DNA from 2 places in the Synechococcus sp. CBW1006 genome. Region 1 is predicted to be linked to the other one. Evidence: predicted binding sites of a transcription regulator. Region 1 holds the regulator's gene; the other holds the start of a gene.
What was found. The regulator NtcA, encoded in region 1, controls nitrogen genes in cyanobacteria. The targets are predictions, from matches to a motif close to GTANCNNNNGNTAC.
Positions count from the first base shown of each region.

Region 2: a site for NtcA is predicted at 6,658-6,671, ahead of cynS (cyanase). Genes of this name have one in related genera too.

Region 1 covers NZ_CP060396.1:584,958-594,346, forward strand. The annotation lists gene H8F26_RS02780 (thioredoxin domain-containing protein) at 1-242, shown strand, start outside; gene thyX (FAD-dependent thymidylate synthase) at 277-1,002, shown strand; gene dcd (dCTP deaminase) at 1,577-2,170, opposite strand; gene H8F26_RS02795 (cob(I)yrinic acid a,c-diamide adenosyltransferase) at 2,170-2,811, opposite strand; gene ntcA (global nitrogen regulator NtcA) at 3,140-3,874, shown strand; gene H8F26_RS02805 (sulfotransferase) at 3,895-4,725, opposite strand; gene H8F26_RS02810 (DUF3084 domain-containing protein) at 4,937-6,172, shown strand; gene H8F26_RS02815 (resolvase) at 6,183-6,650, shown strand; gene H8F26_RS02820 (DUF3146 family protein) at 6,703-6,960, opposite strand; gene pth (aminoacyl-tRNA hydrolase) at 7,028-7,690, opposite strand; gene H8F26_RS02830 (TatA/E family twin arginine-targeting protein translocase) at 7,811-8,107, opposite strand; gene psbH (photosystem II reaction center phosphoprotein PsbH) at 8,133-8,333, opposite strand; gene psbN (photosystem II reaction center protein PsbN) at 8,419-8,562, shown strand; gene H8F26_RS02845 (alpha-mannosidase) at 8,630-9,389, opposite strand, start outside.
Region 2 covers NZ_CP060396.1:1,528,039-1,537,427, reverse strand. The annotation lists gene H8F26_RS07315 (heat-inducible transcriptional repressor HrcA) at 1-842, shown strand, start outside; gene H8F26_RS19310 (20S proteasome subunit A/B) at 897-1,970, shown strand; gene trpB (tryptophan synthase subunit beta) at 1,972-3,234, opposite strand; gene H8F26_RS07300 (hypothetical protein) at 3,287-3,556, opposite strand; gene H8F26_RS07295 (translation initiation factor) at 3,555-3,893, shown strand; gene H8F26_RS07290 (DUF1993 family protein) at 3,959-4,456, shown strand; gene H8F26_RS07285 (dihydroxyacetone kinase family protein) at 4,538-6,265, opposite strand; gene H8F26_RS07280 (hypothetical protein) at 6,412-6,564, opposite strand; gene cynS (cyanase) at 6,801-7,229, shown strand; gene H8F26_RS07270 (formate/nitrite transporter family protein) at 7,375-8,256, opposite strand; gene argS (arginine--tRNA ligase) at 9,305-9,389, shown strand, end outside.

The sequences.
Region 1 (9,389 bases):
GGCTGCCGGAGATCGAGCGCTACGAGGTGAATGGCATTCCCCAGCTGGAACTGTTCGACAACAACGGGCAATCCGTGGGCCGCTCCCTCGGAGCCCGCAGCGCCCCTGAGCTCAACGCCCTGGTCGAGGCGTTGATCGATGGCACGCCGCTGCCGCGCCTGGCCGGCGTCGGCGCCGTGAGCACTCTGGCCGACACGGCCCAGGCACCGGCCGTGATGGCGGATCCCCGCAGCCACGGCTGACGCCCTGCCCACCCAAGCACCCACGCCCCTCCCCATGGATCCCCGCTTCCGGGTCGCCCTGATCGCCGCCACTCCCGAGCCGCAGCGGTGCGTCTATGCGGCCATGCATCAGGACTACAGCGAGGGCTTCGTCGCCGCCGACCCCGGCAGCTGGCCCGAGGAGGCCAAGGCCGGGGAGATCTGCATCAAGCGTCTGCTGGCAGGTGAGCGCGGCCACTTCGGACCACTGGAGCATGCGCAGATTGTTCTCAATGTGGGCTGGTTCCCCCACTCGGTGATGCAGCAGGCCCGCACCCATCGGGTGGGTGTGAGCTTCGATGTGCAATCGATGCGTTACACGGGCGAACGCATCTGCCGCGCCGCCGATGGGGCGATGGAGCTGGAGGAGGTGTTCTACCTGCGGCCGGTGGGCTCTTACAGCGACCGTCAGGGCAAGCGCTACCTCTACAGCGAGGAGCAGCGGGCGATCGATCTGCACCTCTGCCAGCAGGCCGCTGAGCGCTACCGCGACCTGCTGGCGTCTGGCTTTGCCGAAGAGCATGCCCGCGGCATCCTGCCGTTCGATTACCGCCAGCACTTTGTGGTGAGCTTTTCGCTGCGGGCCTTCCTCCACTTTCTCGATCTGCGGGCCAAGCTCGATGCCCAACAGGAAATCCGCGCCCTCTGCGATCTGATGTGGCCCCACCTGGAGCGATGGGCACCTGAATTTGCTGACTGGTACGCGAAAAGCCGGCTGCACAAGGCCCGTCTTGCCCCCTGAGCAGCGATCCTTCGCCAAACTTGAAGTTGCCTGATCGCCTCTCTACCTGGCAGCTCCCGTGTTCCCTCCCGTCCGCGACTCACTGCTCCTGACCCTGCTCGGGATGGCTGTGGCCACAGGCGGGCTGGCCGGATCGGCAGGCCATGCCCAGATGCTTCTGGATGCGGCAGGAGCCGGATCGGTCCAAGGCATTCTGCAGCAGCAGGGTGGGGCAGTCTATGGCCAAGTCCTGGACAAGATTCGCCAGCGCCTCTCCAACGAGTCCGGGGCAACACTCAGAAATTCACAGAGTGCCGCGAGCTCAGGGAGCAGCAGCACCCCCCCGGTCGAGACCTCCGGGGCGGCAGTGGCAGCACCCACCACAGGCTCAGATCCAGTGTTCTGGATCAACGACCAGCCCGTCCTCCTGTGCAGCAGCGGTTTTCCCTGCCTGGGCGCTATTCAGCGAGCCATGGGGTTGAACGGACGCTCACGGAACAGAGAATGGCGCCATTGATCCTCATGGACTGCCAGGCCATGAGGACCGCAGAGCAGCAGGATGACGGGCTCTTCATTGCCCGGGCTACCAGTCGGTTCAGACCCTGGCCAGGGTGACCCGCTCGGGCTGATCCTGATACTTTCCGGCACGATCCTGGTAGGTGGTGTCGCAGGGATCGCCTTCGAAAAACAGCAGTTGACAGATACCTTCGTTGGCATAGATGCGGCAATCTGCGCCGGAAGAATTGCTGAATTCAAGCGTGAGATGGCCCTCCCACCCCGCTTCAGCGGGTGTGGTGTTGACGATGATGCCAAGCCGGGCGTAAGTGCTCTTTCCCAGGCAAATTACCGTGATGTTGGGCGGCACCCTCAGCTTCTCCATCGCAACGCCAAGGCCATAGGAATGGGCCGGCAGAATGAAAAAGGCGCCATCGATGTCCTCATGCAGGGGGGCCGGCTCCAGATTGGCTGGATTGAACCGCTTCGGGTTCATTACCGTGCCGGGGACATGGCGAAAGATCAGAAACTCCTGCGACGACAGACGCAGGTCGTAGCCATAGGAGGAACAACCAAAGCTGAGCACCGGCGCGCTGGAGGTCTCGGGTTCGAGATGCCTCACCAGATGGCCCTCAAAGGGCTGGATCATGCCGGCATCGGCCCGCTCCTTGATCCAGCGGTCGTTCTTGAGCATCAGCCGCGGCGCAGTTGGGTGACCTGATCGGCCATGGCCATCAGAGCGGCGGGCATCGCCGGGCCCGTCAGGATGACATCCAGCTGAGCCGGCCGCTGTTCCAGCACCTCGGTGACATCCAGAAGAGACAGATAACCCAGCTCGATCGCCAGCCCCAGTTCATCAAGCACCATCAGATCCACGGCGCCCGCCAGCAGCTGCTGGCGGCTGAAATCCCACACCTCCCGGACAGCCGCCAGGGCAGGGTCCTGCTCGGCTTCAGCCTGCAGGGGAGCCGCAAGGCAGGCGGGCACCGCCGGCCGCAGCCACTGCAGGCGGCCGCAAAGCCAGAGACTGCGGCCCAGCCCCTGATCCACGCCACCTTTGAGAAACTGACTCACCAGGACGCGACTGCCCAGACCCGCCGTGCGCAGGGCCTGGCTGAACACGGCGCCGAAGCTGCCGCGGAAAGGGGCTGTGTGCACCTGAAGCAGCCCTTCGGCCTGAGGCACGGGCCGAAGGGGCACTACAGCGCGAGTCGCTGGGCGGACAGGGTCAGTTCGCTGCTCAGGCCGGGCCTCCAGCCGCTGACCCCGAACAGAGATGTCACCCCGCTGGGAGGGGCGATGGCTGCCCTGGGGGCTGGCAAGACTGGCGGTCATGGACATCCCGGAGGGCGATGGGGCCGGGCGAGCGGATCATTCCGGCCGACCTGGACAGGGACCGAAGCGATGGGATCGGACGCTGCGCTGAAACCTGAATGTAGCGGCATCTGCGCCCTGGACAAGCCACACACACCATCCCTGGTGGGAACAGACGGTTTCGCAGAAACGGCGGCACAGGCTGCGACAGGCGTCAACAGCCGCACAGGCCCAGAGCGCCAGGGGCTGGCGAGCGGGAGCGGAAGCGGAGGCCCTGACAGCAACCGTGTTGGTTGCTACAAGAAAGAGCAGGGTCGCTCCGTAGCTTCCCAGTTCCTGCCCCGCCGTCATGGTCGGCGCTACTCGCGGCTTCAGCCGTTACGCCCCCCCTCCCCCCAGCGGCTCCGCTGGCACCGGGTCGGGTGTGTCCGGCGGAGCCGGAGCCACCCTTCTCGAAGTGATGCGCGGTCTCGGCGGCAGCAGCGTCGAGACCGTGGAGCGTGGCAAAACCATTTTCTTTCCCGGAGATCCGGCCGAACGGGTCTATCTGCTGCGTCGCGGCGCCGTGCGGTTATCGCGGGTCTACGAATCCGGTGAAGAAATCACCGTGGCACTGCTGCGGGAAAACAGTCTGTTCGGTGTGCTGTCGCTGCTCACCGGGCAGCGATCCGATCGCTTTTATCACGCCATCGCCTTCACCCGCGTGGAGATGGTGACCGCTCCCGCCACCTCGGTCCGCCAGGCCATTGAGCGCGATGCCAGCGTCGGGCTATTGCTGCTGCAGGGCTTGTCCTCCCGCATCCTGCAGACCGAAACCATGATCGAAACCCTCACCCACCGGGACATGTCCTCCCGGCTGGTGAGCTTTCTGCTTGTGCTCTGCCGCGATTTCGGTGTGCCCAGTCAGGAGGGGATCACGATCGACCTGCGCCTCTCCCACCAGGCGATCGCCGAGGCGATCGGCTCCACCCGGGTGACGATCACGAGGCTGCTGGGCGACCTGCGCAACGACGGGCTGGTGCAGGTGGATCGCAAGAAGATCACGGTCTTCGACCCGATCGCCCTGGCCAAACGCTTCAGCTGACCGCCTCCACTCCAACCAGGTCAGCTGAGCAGATTGCGGTAGCGATCCAGCCAGCCCCGCGGCACCGCACCGAAACGCTCTGCCAGACGCTCCACCATCGGTAGATAGTCGCGCGCCATCTCCCGCTGAAAGCCCAAGGGGGGTTCCCGGCCGCCGGCGGCCACGTTGACGGCCGGCGGCAGACGCAGTCGCTCGTTCAAAGGGGGCGCGGCCAGAAAGTCGAACAGGTCGTCGGCGAAGGCTGCAGGATCACTGATGAGCTGTTCGAAAAAGCAGCAGTGCAACTGAGCGGGCTGGAACACCGCCTCGACGGTCTCGATGGTGCGGAGGTAGTTGGAACGGCTCACGGCGCCGGGCATGCGGGCCTGCTCCAGCAGAGCGGCAATGTCGGCCTCACCGTCGAACTGGCCCTTGCGGACCCGGTTGCGGATCGCCGACCAGACCCTCAGCACGGGATCGCGCATCACGAACACCAGCCTCAGCTCCGGTGCCAGACGCTGCATCCGCTCCCACACCGGCCGCTCCAGGGTGGCGTAGGCGGGGGTGATCTCGCCGACCCGCTTGCCCTGGCGACGTCCCTGACCAAACAGGCGGCAATACCAGGCATCACTGCGCGGCAGGAACCAGTAGCGGCCGAACCAGCGGGGATCGCGGGCGAAACGCTTCAGGTCCCAGAACCTGGCGCGTCGCCGCTCATCGGCGTCGAACACGCCGAAGCGGATCTGGGGCTTGTCAAAGTAGTGGAGCTCCTTGACCGGCGTGAGCCACAGATCCGGATGCTGGCTGAGAACCCTGTGCAGCCAGGTGGTGCCGGAACGCTGGGCCCCGATCACCATGAAGTCCGGAACCATCGCGGTGCAAGCCGGGCGGGCCAGACATTAAACGACCCAGAAGCACCGACCGGACCACAGACACCGGAACAGGCCAAGGATCAGACCCGGCGGGACGCCTCCCCAGACTGTCCGCACCGTGTCGGACGACGGGGTCTGTGCTGCAGGATGCAGCCTTCGGATCCCCCGGATCCGAAGGCTGACAGCGGAACGACGGCGTGGTGAGGCAGCGATGACGGGTTGGTTGTTGATCCTGGTCCTGCTGGTGCTGGGCGGCGTGCTCTCCACCCTCGGTGATCGGCTCGGCAGCCGCGTGGGCAAGGCGCGCCTCAGCCTGTTCAACCTGCGACCGCGCCGCACCGCCGTGCTGATCACGGTGCTCACCGGATCGCTGATCAGTGCCATGTCCCTGGGCCTGATGCTTCTGGTGAGCCAAAGGTTGCGGGTGGGCCTGTTCGAACTGGACCAGCTGGAGCAGAGGCTGCAGCAGAGCCGCGACGATCTGGCACGCAGCCGCCGCGACCTGGTCGGTGCCCAGGCCGCCAGCGCCACCGCCCAGCAGGCCAGCCGCCGAGCCCAGGCGGCCACCAAGCGGGTGGAAGGGGAGCGAAAACGGGCCCAGGCCCAGCGGGATGAAGCGGAGAAGCGGCTGCAACAACTGCGGCGCGAACTGCTGCCCCTGCAGCAGCAGCGTGCCCGGCTGGAGGCCGAGCGCGATCGCCTCAGCCGCGATGTGGCTAACCGGGACCAGGAGATCCGCCGCACCGAAACCGAGTTGGCGGCGGTGCAGGAGCAGATCAAGGAAGGGGAGAAGGAACTCCAGGGCCTTGAAACCAAGATCATCGCCCTGCGCCGCGGCGATGTGGTGATCAGCAGCGGCCAGCCCCTGGCCACCGCCAAGGTGACTCTGGAGCGACCGGAACAGGCCCGGGACGTGATCAACACCTTGCTGCAGCAGGCCAACCGGCTCGCGTTCCAGCGGGTGCTGCCGGGGGAGCCGCCGGACCGCCAGATCCTTCTGGTGCCAAGGAACGACATCGCCAAACTGGAGACTCTGCTGGCCCGCCCCGGCTCCTGGGTGGTGAGCCTGCTCTCGGCCGCCAACGTGCTGCGCGGTGAGCAGCAGGTGCTGGCCTTTCCAGACCTGCGGCCGAACCGCCCCGTGGCGCGGGCGGGCGACGTGCTGGCCACCACCAGCCTCGAACCGGAGGTGCACAGCCCCCAGCAGGTCAACAGCCGGCTGAACCTGCTGCTCGCTGCCGCCTACGCCAAGGTGCAGCGCCAGGGTTCGATCACCGATGGCCTGCAGTTCGACGCGGCCCTGCTCAACCAGCTGGCCCGCTCCCTGAGCGAGCGACCGGAAGATCAGGCGGCCCAGCTGGAAGCCGTGGCCGTGCAGGATGCCGACACTCCCGATCCGATCGTGGTGGAGCTCCGCTGGATCCGGCCACGCAACGGACGCCCCTGAACGCCGTGCCATGGCCACCCACGCCTCACCCGAGCCGAGTGATCGAATCCCTCACGGCGATGCACCGCAGCAGCGAGCCGGACTGGCGGGGTTGGATCCGGGCCGCAGCAAGTGCGGCCTGGTGTGCACCGATGCCACGGGGCAGCGGATTGTGGCGGCGGCGGTGCTGACCCCGGAAGCGACCTGGCACCAACTGAACAGCTGGTGCGCCGAGGGGCTGGTGGCTGAGATCGTGCTGGGCAACGGCACCGGCTGCCGGCACTGGCAGACAAGACTCGCGACGATCGCTGCTGTGCATGTGGTGGAGGAGCATGGCAGCACCCTGGCGGCGCGGCAGCGTTTCTGGGAGCTGTTCCCGCCTCGGGGCTGGCGGCGCTGCCTGCCCCGAGGGCTGCGGCAGCCGCCCCGCGACTGGGATGATGTGGTGGCACAGTTGCTGCTCGAACGGTTCCTGGGTCGAACCCTGCCGCGCTCCTGATCCAGAAGGGGAGGTCCGGCTCCGCGCTGAGCCCGGGATGCCCAGCCCGATTTCAGAGACTGGCGCGCACGGTGAAGGCGTAGTCGCCGCCGGCCTCGAGCTGGTAATCGGCCTGGAGCAGAAAGCGCAGCAGAGCGTCCTGGATCAGGGCGCGGCCCAGGGAGGGCTCCACGTTGAGTTCACCACGATCGAAGGCCCAGCAGAAGGTCCACTGGAACCCGCCGGCGGACACCTCACCCTCCAGCACCCGCTGGCTGAAACTCTGGCGCAGGACCCGCAGCTGGGCGGTGGTGGCGGGCAGGCGGCTCACGAGGGATACATCACGGCGAAGGGCTCACGACAGGCAGATCAAGGCTGACAAAAGCCCATGGCAGACATCAGGCTGCCGCAGCCTGAAGCGAAAAACTGTTCAGGCGGTTGCCGGCCCGCTCGATCCCGAGCCGGCGGATCAGGTCGATGCCGGCCACCACCTCATCGAGCACTGCGGCCAGGCCAGGCTGCTCGTCCGCCGAGAAGCGCCCCAGCACGTGGGACACCGTGCGGGCCCGGCGCTCGACGGGATGCTCCGCTGGAGCGCCGATGCCGATGCGCAGCCGCGGAAACTCCTGAGCGCCGAGGTGCTGGATCGTGCTGCGCAGGCCGTTGTGTCCACCGGCGCTTCCGCTGGCACGCAGGCGCAGACGACCGAAGGGCAGATCCATGTCGTCCACCACCACCAGCATCTGGGAGGGTTTCAGGTCGAACCAGTCGAGGGCTGCACGAATCGAGCGTCCACTGTCGTTCATGAAGGTCTGCGGCATGAGCAGCCGCAGGCGCCGATCGCCATGGCCCACCTCCGCCAGCAAGCCGTGAAGCTTGGCCTGCTGGCGAAACCCGACGCCCTCCTGGCGTGCCAGGTGTTCGAGGGCCATAAAGCCCACGTTGTGACGCGTGTCGACGTATTTGGAACCCGGATTTCCCAAGCCGACCAGCAGCCGCAGGTCCACTCCGGGCAGCGTGGTCTCGGTGGTCACCGGAGGCGTTGGACTCACGGATTGCAGGGAAACATCCCCCGAAAAAGTCTGCCCGAGGCTACGGCGCGGGGGATGGGCAACACCGCTCAGCCCCTCGAGAAGACAGCACAACCTTTCGAAAGGCTTGTGACAAGGAGTGGCAAGGCTTCAGGCCATTGGCGTGGCTGACTCCCCACTGGCCATGGCAGACCCAACCTCTCCACTGGCCGTTGCAGGCGCAGACCCCTCAGGAAGCGCCGGTGACGCCGGGGTCGCAGACGGCTCCGGCTCGGTGGTGATCGCGGAGCGGAACTCCTTCTCAAACTCCTGGGAGGCCGACTGAAAACCCTTGAGCGTCCGACCCAGGGTTTTGCCCAGTTCAGGCAGCCGCTTGGGCCCGAACACCAGCAGGCCAATAGCGGCGATCACCGCAAGTTCGGGCAAGCCGATACCGAAGAAATTCATGCAGGAAAAGCGGCTGGGTCAGGAATCAGCCGACGCCGTTCCAGTTGACGGTGATGCCCTCGAGCAGGAGCGACTTGTTGTAGAGCTGCAGGATCACGAGGAGGAAGACCAGGAAGAGGAGCATGAACACCCCCATCACCGGGGTGGTGCCCCAGCCGGGAACGACCTTGCCGTATTCGGAATTCAGGGGTCGCAGCAGATTTCCGAGGGGGGTGCGTTGGGCCATGGAGCTCAGTCCTCTCGATCAAGGAATCGTGACGGGTACTCTAAAGGTCACACCAGGGCCGCCTGCGACAGCTTTCGAGACTCGTATGGAATCCACAGGTTCGCCCGCCCTCTCCATTGCCCTCACCGTGCTGGCAGTGTTACTGGCCCTCACAGGCTTCGGCGTCTACCAGGCCTTCGGGCCGCCCTCGAAGCAACTCACCGATCCCTTCGACGATCACGAGGACTGAACACCGGTTCCCGGAATCGTCACCGGTGTCGCCAGTGCAGTTCTCAGCTCAGCGCCAACCCTGACCTTCAGGCCCGCCGGCGGATTCGCCAGAAGCCGAACTCCCAGGGCCCCAGCACCGCTGCCTGCACCCAATCTCCCGTTTCCTGCGGCAGCGGCTGAAACAGACCGTCGCCCCGCTCCAGCAGCTGCCAGTCGGGCCCGACATCGAGCCAGCGCCGGCAAGGGCCCAGGTTCTGCACTGTGAGGCGCACCACGCCGAGCTCCGGATCGGGCGCCAAGGCAATCATCTGCAGATCTTCGGCCAGGGCGGGAAAACCGGGTGGCGGATTGGGGGCTCCGGCCGTAGCCGTGGGGCGCCCCCAGAGGGGCTCGCGCAGCCGCAGGGCCTCCGCCGGCACTCCTCCGCGGCGCCAGCCTCCGGCGCAGGGCATCAGCGCCAGCTGCTGGCGTTGCCAGCCGTTGTCGGCGGATGGATCGGGCCAGGTGGGGCCCCGCAGCAACGACACCCCCAGCGCCTGCTGGCTGGCCGATACCCCCTGAGGTCCATCGAGGAGCACCGCCATCCCAGGCTCGCCCCCCCCAGCAGCCGAGGCACCGATCGCCGCCAGCCAGCCGATCGCCGCCACTTCCCAGCGGCTGCGCTCGCGGTTGGTCTGGGGCTCGGCTGGACGCTCGATCACGCCGCCGCTGGTGTCGGTGGCCCAGCGAACGGCAGGCCAGGCCAGCGGCACCTCGAGTCGCAGCAGTTCATGGCGCTGGCGCCAGTTCACCGCGAGGCTGAGCTCCAGCCAGGGGCTGCCAGCGCGCAGGCGCCCATCGAGCCGC
Region 2 (9,389 bases), 940 kb from region 1:
CCCTGGAACAGCGGGGCTTGCTGACCCAGCCCCATACCTCCGCCGGCCGTATCCCCAGCGAGCGGGGCTACCGCACCTATGTGGATCAGCTGCTGCCGGCCCCCGGTGCGGCTGCCCTGCAACTGGAGCGTGAACTCACCGGCCTCAGCCTTCAGTGGGCCAGCCTGGACGACCTGCTGCGTCACCTCGGCCGGCGGCTGGCCGATCTCACCGGGCTGCTCAGCCTGATCACCCGGCCGCAACGGGCCGAGCCGCGGCTCCAGGCGATCCGGCTGATGGGCAGCCACGATCGCCTGCTGGTGTTTCTGGTGCAGGCCCCGGCGGTGGCCACCAGCCTCAACGTGCGCCTTCCGGGCGAAACGGAGCTGGAGTTGCCTGTGCTGGAGCGCTGGGCCAATCAGCAACTGCGCCGGCCGGGGGAGCCCGGCATCTCCTGGGAGCAGTTGCCGCGCGAGCTGCAGCGCAGTGGCCGGGTGCTGCGCCAGGCCCTGGCCAGCCGTGCCAGCAGCGATGCCGATGATGCTGATAACGCCCTCGCGATCGGACTGGGGGGATTGCTTGGACAGCCGGAATTCAGCCGCACCGCCAGCCTGCGGCCACTTGTGCAACTGGTTGAAGAGCGGCCGCGGCAGGTGCTCGGCCCTGAAGGGGATGCGATCTGGATCGGCCGCGAACACCCCCACGTCGCCCTGCATGACTGCGCCGTGGTGCAGGCCAGTTATCGCAGCGGCGACGGTGGCCTGGGCCATGTTGCCCTGATCGGACCGATGCGGATGGCGTACGCCACGGCTCGGGCGACAGTCCGATCGGTAGCCTCGATTCTGCAACGCCTGCTCAGCTGAGGGCTGCGGCTGCCGGATGGACCCTGCCCGCCCCTCTTTCCTCCCGACCCCGGAATGACCTATTGCGTCGGCTTTCTTCTCGATTCGGGGCTGGTCTTCGCATCTGATTCCCGGACCAACGCCGGGGTGGATTACATCTCCACCTACAGCAAGATGCACGTGTTTCAGCCGTCAGAAGACCGGTTGTTCGTGCTCCTGGCCGCCGGCAACCTCGCCACCACCCAGGCGGTGCTGAACCGGATCCACCGTGATCTGCTGGCCAAGGGCGTGAGCACCCCCCCTGGCGTGGGCAGTGGCCCAGCGGTGGGCATCGGCTCCAGCCTGATGCAGCAACCGAGCCAACCACCGCAGGAAACGGAGGTGTTCGCCGATTCCTGCCCCATCAGTCCTGATGCGGCAACCGGCTCCACGGCACCGGCTGCCGGACCGCTCGCTGCCTGGGCTTCTGATTTCGCCTCGGTGACCAGCTCCGTCAAAGCCGGGAACCCGTCCTCCCGGGCGGCAGCGGACTGGGAGGGATTGGACCGGCAGGCAGTGGATCGCGCGGCAGTGGGTCGGGAGGGAGTGGATCGAGAGGCCGTGGGTCTGCGGGACTCATCCCTGCCCGACCTGCTCAGCGCCCGCTTCCTGTTTGAAGCGGCCGACTATGTGGGTCGCGTCAGCGTGGCGGTTCAGCAGGAATACGGCCATACCCTGCGGCAGTCGGGAGCCAGTGCCGAAGCCAGCTTCATCCTGGGCGGCCAGATCCGCGGTGACCGCCATGGCCTGGTTCTGATCTACCCCCAGGGCAACGCGGTGATGGCCACCCGCGAAACCCCCTTCCTGCAGATCGGTGAAAGCAAGTACGGCAAGCCTCCGCTTGATTTCGTGGGGCATTGCGGCCTGTCCCTGGAGGATGCGGCGCGGCTGTGCCTGATTTCCCAGATCATCACGCGACGCTCCAACCTCACGGTGGGCCCCCCGTTTGAGGTGGCCCTGATGCCCCGTGACGAGCTTCGGATCTCGCGCCGCATCAAGCTCTCCAAGGGGGCACCGGAGATCGGCCGCTCGATGGACATCTGGGCCCGCAGCATGCAGGACGGCCTGCGCCGCCTGCCGCGTTTCGCCTGGGAAGAGGATCCCCTCTGACTCAGCCCTCGAGCCTGCCGCCCAGCTTGTCGGCCACGGTGTTGACGTCTTTGTCGCCGCGGCCTGAGAGGTTGAGCACCACCTCCGTTCCGGGGGCAAGGGTGGGGCAGAGGGTCTCGAGCCAGGCGAAGGCGTGGGCGGTTTCGAGGGCCGGAATGATCCCCTCGAGTTCACACACCAACTGCAGCGCCCGCAGGGCTTCGGCGTCCGTCACGGCACCGTATTCGGCCCGGCCGATCTCCTTGAGGTAGCTGTGTTCGGGGCCCACTCCCGGGTAGTCGAGGCCGGCGCTGATCGAATGGGCCTCCTGGACCTGGCCTTCGCTGTCCTGCAGCAGCAGGCTCATGGCGCCATGCAGCACCCCGACGCGCCCTTCAGTGATCGTGGCGGCGTGGCGACCCGTGGCCACACCGTCGCCGGCGGCCTCCACCCCGATCAGGCGCACGGAGGTGTCCTCCACGAAGGGGTGGAACAGGCCCATGGCATTGGAGCCCCCGCCCACGCAGGCGATCAGCACGTCCGGCAGGCGACCGAAGGCCTCCTGGCACTGCGCCTTCGCCTCCCGGCCGATGCAGGCATGGAAGTCGCGCACCAGCATCGGATAGGGGTGCGGCCCCGCCACCGAGCCGAGGATGTAGTGGGTCGTCTCCACGTTGGTGACCCAGTCGCGGATGGCCTCGCTGGTGGCGTCCTTGAGGGTGGCGGTACCCGCGGTGACGGGTTGCACGGTGGCCCCCAGCAACCGCATGCGGAAGACGTTCAAAGCCTGGCGGCGCATGTCTTCGGCGCCCATGTAGATCACACACTCCAGGCCGAAGCGGGCACAGACGGTGGCGGTGGCCACGCCATGCTGGCCGGCGCCGGTCTCGGCGATGATCCGTTGCTTGCCCATGCGCAGGGCCAGAAGTGCCTGCCCTAGGGCGTTGTTGATCTTGTGGGCGCCGGTGTGGTTGAGGTCTTCCCGCTTCAGCCAGAGGCGCGGACCGCCTTCGGGACGGGCGTAGTGGGCCGTGAGTCGTTCGGCCTCGTAAAGGGGCGTGGGCCGGCCCACGTAGGTGCGCAGCAGGTGATTCAGCCGATCGGTGAAGCCTGGATCGGCCCAGGCTTCGGCCGCCGCCTGCTCCAGTTCCGCCAGGGCCGGCATCAAGGTTTCAGGCACGTACTGGCCGCCATACCGCCCGAAGCGACCGCCCGGGGTGGGCCGTGCCGACGGGTCGAGGGCCGTGGCATCGGGCTGCCCCGGGGCTGGGGTCTGCGCTGACAGGGTGCTGGTCACCGGCGGCTGGACGGGGTGATCCCAGCGTAGGAAGCCGTGCTCAGGGCGGTGGCGGCGGCGCCACCGGCCAGCCGGGCGGTTCATCAATACGCAGCCAGTCCGGCTCGAGGGTGCAGTCGGCTGCTCCGGACACGGAGGAACGGAGGCTGTCGGGTCGCAGCGGCGCCTTGCGGCAGAGAGCGGCGGCAGGTTCGCCCTGCAGGCCGATCCGCAGCATTTCCAGCTGCAGGGGGGGAAGATCCACGGTGGGGGCGTTGGCGGAGTGGAAGGGCGGTGCGCTGGAGTGGGTGGTAGCGAAGGATGGAGCCATGGCCAAGGGGGGCTGGACCGAATTCAGCAGTGGCGGCAGCCGGCCGGAAAGCCTGCAGCGCGCTGGTGCGGGGGATGCCGCCGCTCAGCCACGTGCCCAGCAGCGGGTGCGGGTGCAACGCACCAAAGCGGGCAAGGGCGGCAAGCTGGTGACCGCCATCACCGGGCTGGAGATCGGCGAGGCTGAAAGCAGGACCCTGCTGAAGCAGCTGAAGGCCTCCGCCGGTACCGGCGGCACCCTCAAAGATGGCGTGATCGAACTCCAGGGCGATCAGGTGGCCGCGGCTCTTTCCGCCCTTGAGCAGGCTGGTTTTCGGCCGAAGCAGGCAGGGGGATGACGCGAGCAGGGCCCCTAGGGTTGTGAGATCTCATAGATTCCACTGTCTTACCGATGCAACTCTCGATGGTTGATGCGTCGGTGCTGCCGCTGACGCGGACGCTGACCAATCTCGCTGCCGTGCTCGCCAAGGGGCAGGCCCACGCGAAAGCCCACAGCATCGATCCGGCGGTGCTGCTGCAGAGCCGCCTCTATCCCGACATGTTCCCCCTGGTGCGTCAGGTGCAGATCGCCTCGGACATCGCCCGCCGAGGGGTCGCCCGGCTGGCCGGATCCGAAGCGCCAGCGGTGGAGGACAGCGAAACCAGTTTCGCCGAACTGATCGAGCGGCTGCAGCACACGATCACCTTCATCGAAAGCGTGCCGACGGAACAGCTGAACGGCTCGGAAGAACGGCTGATCACAGTGCCGATCGGCCGCGATCAGACGATCACGATGCCGGGCTGGCCCTTTCTGAGCAGCTTCGTGCTGCCGAACGTCTATTTCCACGTCACCACCGCTTACAACATCCTGCGCCACAACGGTGTTGTCCTCGGCAAGCGCGATTTCCTGGGCGCATCCTGAAATCTTCGCCTCCAGCCCATTGCCATCGACACGATGCCTCTCCATGGGGTGGGCAAGGGTCCTGAGGCGCCCAGGCCAGGCTCAGATCTGAACGGCCACCGACACCTCCGCCAGGGAAACGGCGCCTGGATCGGGGTGGCCGACGCTCCTGGCGCCATGGGATCGGGCTCGACCCAGTCGGGGCAACAGCTCGGCTGTGGCCTGGGCAGCATGCACTGCGCAGCTGGCCGCCTCAGACCAGGCCCTGGCAGCCGACTCCCCTTGGGCGATACCGCTGCTCAACCGTTCCGAGAAAGGGATCAGGGCATCGACCAGGGTCTTGTCGCCAGCCTGGGCCTTGCCGAGATTCCGAATGGCGCCAAGAGCGGCGGCGACGGCTCCGGCCAGGGCGGTTGGATCCAATCGATCCGCCGCGGCGAGGGCATTGCCGGCAGCCGCCAGACCAATGCCCCAGAGGGCACCGGAGCTGCCGCCGCCCTGCTCAGACCAGGCCTCTCCGGCTTCCAGCAAGACACGGGCCACGCTGCCCTGGTCGTCCACCGCCCGCTGGGCAGCAGCCACCGCCCCACCGACGCCCCGCACCATGCCCAGGCCATGGTCGCCGTCTCCTGCGATGGCATCGAGCTGGCCCAGCTCCTGGTGGCTCGCCTCCAACGCTGCCTGGGCCTTCTGGAGGCCCTCCAGCACCCGACGGGCCCAGATCAGCTGATCCCCCTGGCCAGCTGGACTGTCGCGCGCTGATGCCGGCGGAATCGGGGCAGGAGCGTCTGCCTCCCGTTCCGGAGCGGTCGTCGGGCCGAGTGTCGGATGGCCGCGTTGGAAAGCAGCGCTGTCGGCTGGGGCTTGCCAGAACGGCTCGAGCTCATCGTCGAGCCAGAAGAGACTGAGAGACAGCCCGGCCATCTCCAGGCTGGTGACCAGTTCGCCACATTCGGCATCGACGATCCGCACGCCCCTGGCCTCAAGATTGCTTGCCACCGCATCGAAGAGGCTGAACAGCTCCTCATATTTGAACCCGCCCAACCCGTTGAGCAGCACCACTACCCGAGCCTCCTGGGGCGGTATGTCATCCGGGCTTTCCGCCAGCAGCGCAGCCACCAGCAGCTCCGCCAGTCCGGCAGCGTCGGGGAGAGGACGCTCCTCCAGCCCCGGCTCGCCGTGCACGCCCAGCCCCACGGCCATGCGACCCGCCGGCACAGAGAACAAGGGAGACTCCGCCCCCGGCAGGGTGCAGCCGCTGAAGGCCACACCGAGGGTTCGGGTGCGGGCATTGGTCCGCCGGGCCAGCCTCTCCACCGCATCCAGGTCCAGGCCTGCTTCGGCAGCCGCACCGGCCACCTTGTACACCGCCAGCCCGCCGGCAATGCCACGGCGCTGATTCATGGCGGAGGGCGGGGCACTGGCGATGTCATCACTCACCGCCACAATGCGCACATCGTGGCCCTCGGAACGCAGGCGTTCCGCCGCCAGGCCGAACTGCAACATGTCGCCGGTGTAATTCCCGAAAGTGAGCAGGAAACCAGCGCCCCGATTCACCTCACGGCTCACACTGACGATCTGGCCAGCCGACGGCGACGCGAAGATGTTGCCGCAGGCGGCACCGGCGGCCATGCCCATCCCGACAAAGCCCATGAACGCGGGATAGTGGCCGGACCCACCGCCGGTCACCACGGCCACCCGTCCCCTGACGAGGCCTGAGGCACGCACGACACCACCCGCCACGGCCCGCACCCGGCGGCGATTCGCAGCCACGAACCCAGCCTTGGCCTGTACCGCAAAGCGGCCGGGATCGGTGATCAGGTGCGTCATGCTCTGAGACCCCGAATGGGGCCGTCCGGATCGTCAGCATCAGCATGGACCCTGCTGCTGTTGCGGCCCAGGAGTTTCATGACAGCGTCATGCTGTACCACCCATCTCACTACCCAGGACCATCGGGACGGTGCCGAACGCCGCGGTCACTCACAGGCCGTGAGGCCGTCGTAGCGACCGTGGCGGGGGTGGGCAGGATGATCACGGCCGGCAGCGACGTAGAGCCGCTGGAGGATCAGAGAGGGGACTGGCTCAAACAGGCCTAGATGGCGAAGGTAGGAAATGAGGGCATGAACCATCCGGCAGCTCACACAGGTCGACCTCATTCCAATCAGACCATCGGACGACGTCTGTATGAAAATCATCCAAAAGGCCTGGTGAAATCCAGATCTGTAGTGATTGATGCCAGCAAGACGCGTCGATCAATCGATAGTCAGGAGTTCGCAACTGACATCAGGCCATGATCCAATGGCACGGCCTGATGCGGTAGCGGACATCACGACAACCGTTGTTCATGACTGCGAACCAAGACACAATGATCTCTGCATTGCTGGCTGCCAAAAAAGCCAAGGGAATGAGCTTTGCCGACCTGGGCGCCAAGCTGGGCCGCGACGAAGTCTGGGTAGCCTCCCTGTTTTATCTCCAGGCCACCGCCTCGGCGGACGAGGCAACCCAACTGGGTGAGCTGCTGGACCTGGATGCGGAAATCATCGCTGCATTGCAGGATTTCCCTACCAAGGGATCGCTGGATCCGGTGATTCCCACTGATCCATTGATCTATCGTTTTTACGAGATCATGCAGGTGTACGGCATGCCACTCAAGGATGTGATCCAGGAGAAGTTTGGCGATGGCATTATGAGCGCGATCGACTTTACCTTGCACGTGGACAAAGAAGCCAATCCCGCCGGGGACCGAGTGAAGATCACCATGTGCGGCAAGTTCCTGCCTTACAAGAAGTGGTGATCCAGGCGCTGCGCGTGCCCACCGGCCGAATCAGCCAGTAACGAAAAAGGACCCGTCGCAATGCGACGGGTCTGATCGTTGGAGACCTTGCTGATTGTTGAAAGCCGTTGAGAAAGTCGACTTTTAAATCAGCTTACCCAGATCATCAACGGGCGCCAAGCTCGGCAGCCAACTCACGCTCAAGCTTCTCATCATGCACCGTGGGCAGCACATTGCTGACCGTTGTGCGATGGGTGCTGTAGAAGAGCATACCGATGAACACCATCCCACCAACAATATTTCCCATAGTGACAGGCAGGTAATTCCAAAATGCAATCTGTCCGAAACTTACGCCAGAGCCCAGAAGAGGCCCTGTGGTGTGCAGGAACATGTTGACCACGATATGTTCCATACCGAGAGCCTGGAACGCCGTGATTGGCAGCCAGCAGGCAAGGATCTTTCCAGGAACACTTTTGCTGACGAGCGCCAGTGTGACACCAAGGCAGACCAACCAGTTGGCAATAAGGCCTCGGACAAAGGCAAGAAAGAAACCAAGGACACCGAGGGACTGATACTTGACGATCACGTTGGCTTTATTCAGGCCGATGATCTTGTTGGCGACCGCAACCCAATCCCCTGACCCTGCAGCCAGATCTGCAGTTCCACCACTGGTGAGGCTGATGGCAAACAGGATGCCCACCAAGCCTGTACCGAGGAAATTGCCGATCCAGACCCAGATCCAGTTCCGGATGGTTTTGCTCCAAGTGGTCTTACCTGCCCAGACCGCCATAGGAAGCAAGGCAAAGTTACCGGTGACCAGTTCCATGCCGAACAACACGATACTGGCGAATCCGAAAGGAAAGATCAGAGACCCGATCCACGGTATTCCGGTCTGAACCATGATCGTGAGGGCAAGGCACAAGGCCAGACCGAGAACGGATCCGGAGTAGAAACCTCGCAGCAACAGATTCTTGATACTGACGCCGGATTTCTTGCCGCCGGCAGCAATCATGCCGTCAACGAGTTCATTTGGTAAGACGTAATCCATCTTTGAGGTGCTACTGAATTGGAACTGGGAACGAAAGAGTTAGGCGCCTCAGCCACGGATGGCGTTGATGAAGCAACCGATCAGCCCACTACCTGGACGGTGGCCTGCCTGGACAACCCTGTCGGGTGCCATGAAGTGATGGCCATGGGAAGAGAAAAAGCAGCTGTGGAATCAAGTTGGCGCCAACTAAGCAGAGCCTGCCGGTAGGGCCCCAGGGGAATGGACAATGAGACTACGCCTCAGTCAAGATGTCCAGCCAGAGGGAGCACTTCAACAGGGAAGGTACTGGAACAAGACAGACGACGAAGAAGCGAGAAGCATTCACTGCCCCGAGGGGTGGACGCAATAACGTCCAATGTTGACCTGTCGGAAACAAGCAAGGTCAACGGAACTTGTCTAGGTGCTGCCAGAACGAAGTGTTGTGACAGATGCTACAGAAGATCAATCCTGGCTGCCCAGGGTCTTCGGAGCTCGTGGCACAACCGTGCTGATCGTCTCCCATAGAGGTGCCGGCCTGAAAAGTCACAGAGTGGGCAATGTGTACGCAGCGCCGCTTCCCCATCAAGCATTCCGAGCCCGTCGCGTTAAAGGCTTGTCAGCGATCTGACGGCTGCGACGAGGTCCTGATTCCCTTGATAGACAGATGAATATGGACATGGGGAGAGTGAACACCCTGAGCTTTTCAACGACAAGACCGCGTCGGCCAGATCATGGCCGGGGTGAATTTCCTGCATGGCTGATCTCTCCTGAATGGTTGACTCTGGGCTTCATCCAACCTCGATTCTTAGTCCACGCACAGCTCACCCCCGGACTGGGAATGCTCAAGCAGTGAGTCACTGGCATCAGTGCATTTCAGAGGTCTTTCGGTCGAAAGTCCAGACCGAATCCGAAGCGAGTCTCACGGGCCCTGCAACGTGGCCATCCCGATCACCCGCGCCTCAAGCCATCCATTCCACCAAGCCTCCACCTGGGTGCCGCCGGTCCGGATGGATGATCAGGGCCTCTCCCGCCACAGGCGGGAGGCTTGCCGCTCTTCCAGCCCTCCCCCATGCTTCGCCTCGCCCAAGCCCTCGACAGCCAGCTGTGTGCGGCAATGGAGCGGGCGTTTCCGCAGGCCGCCGCCGAGGCCCGTG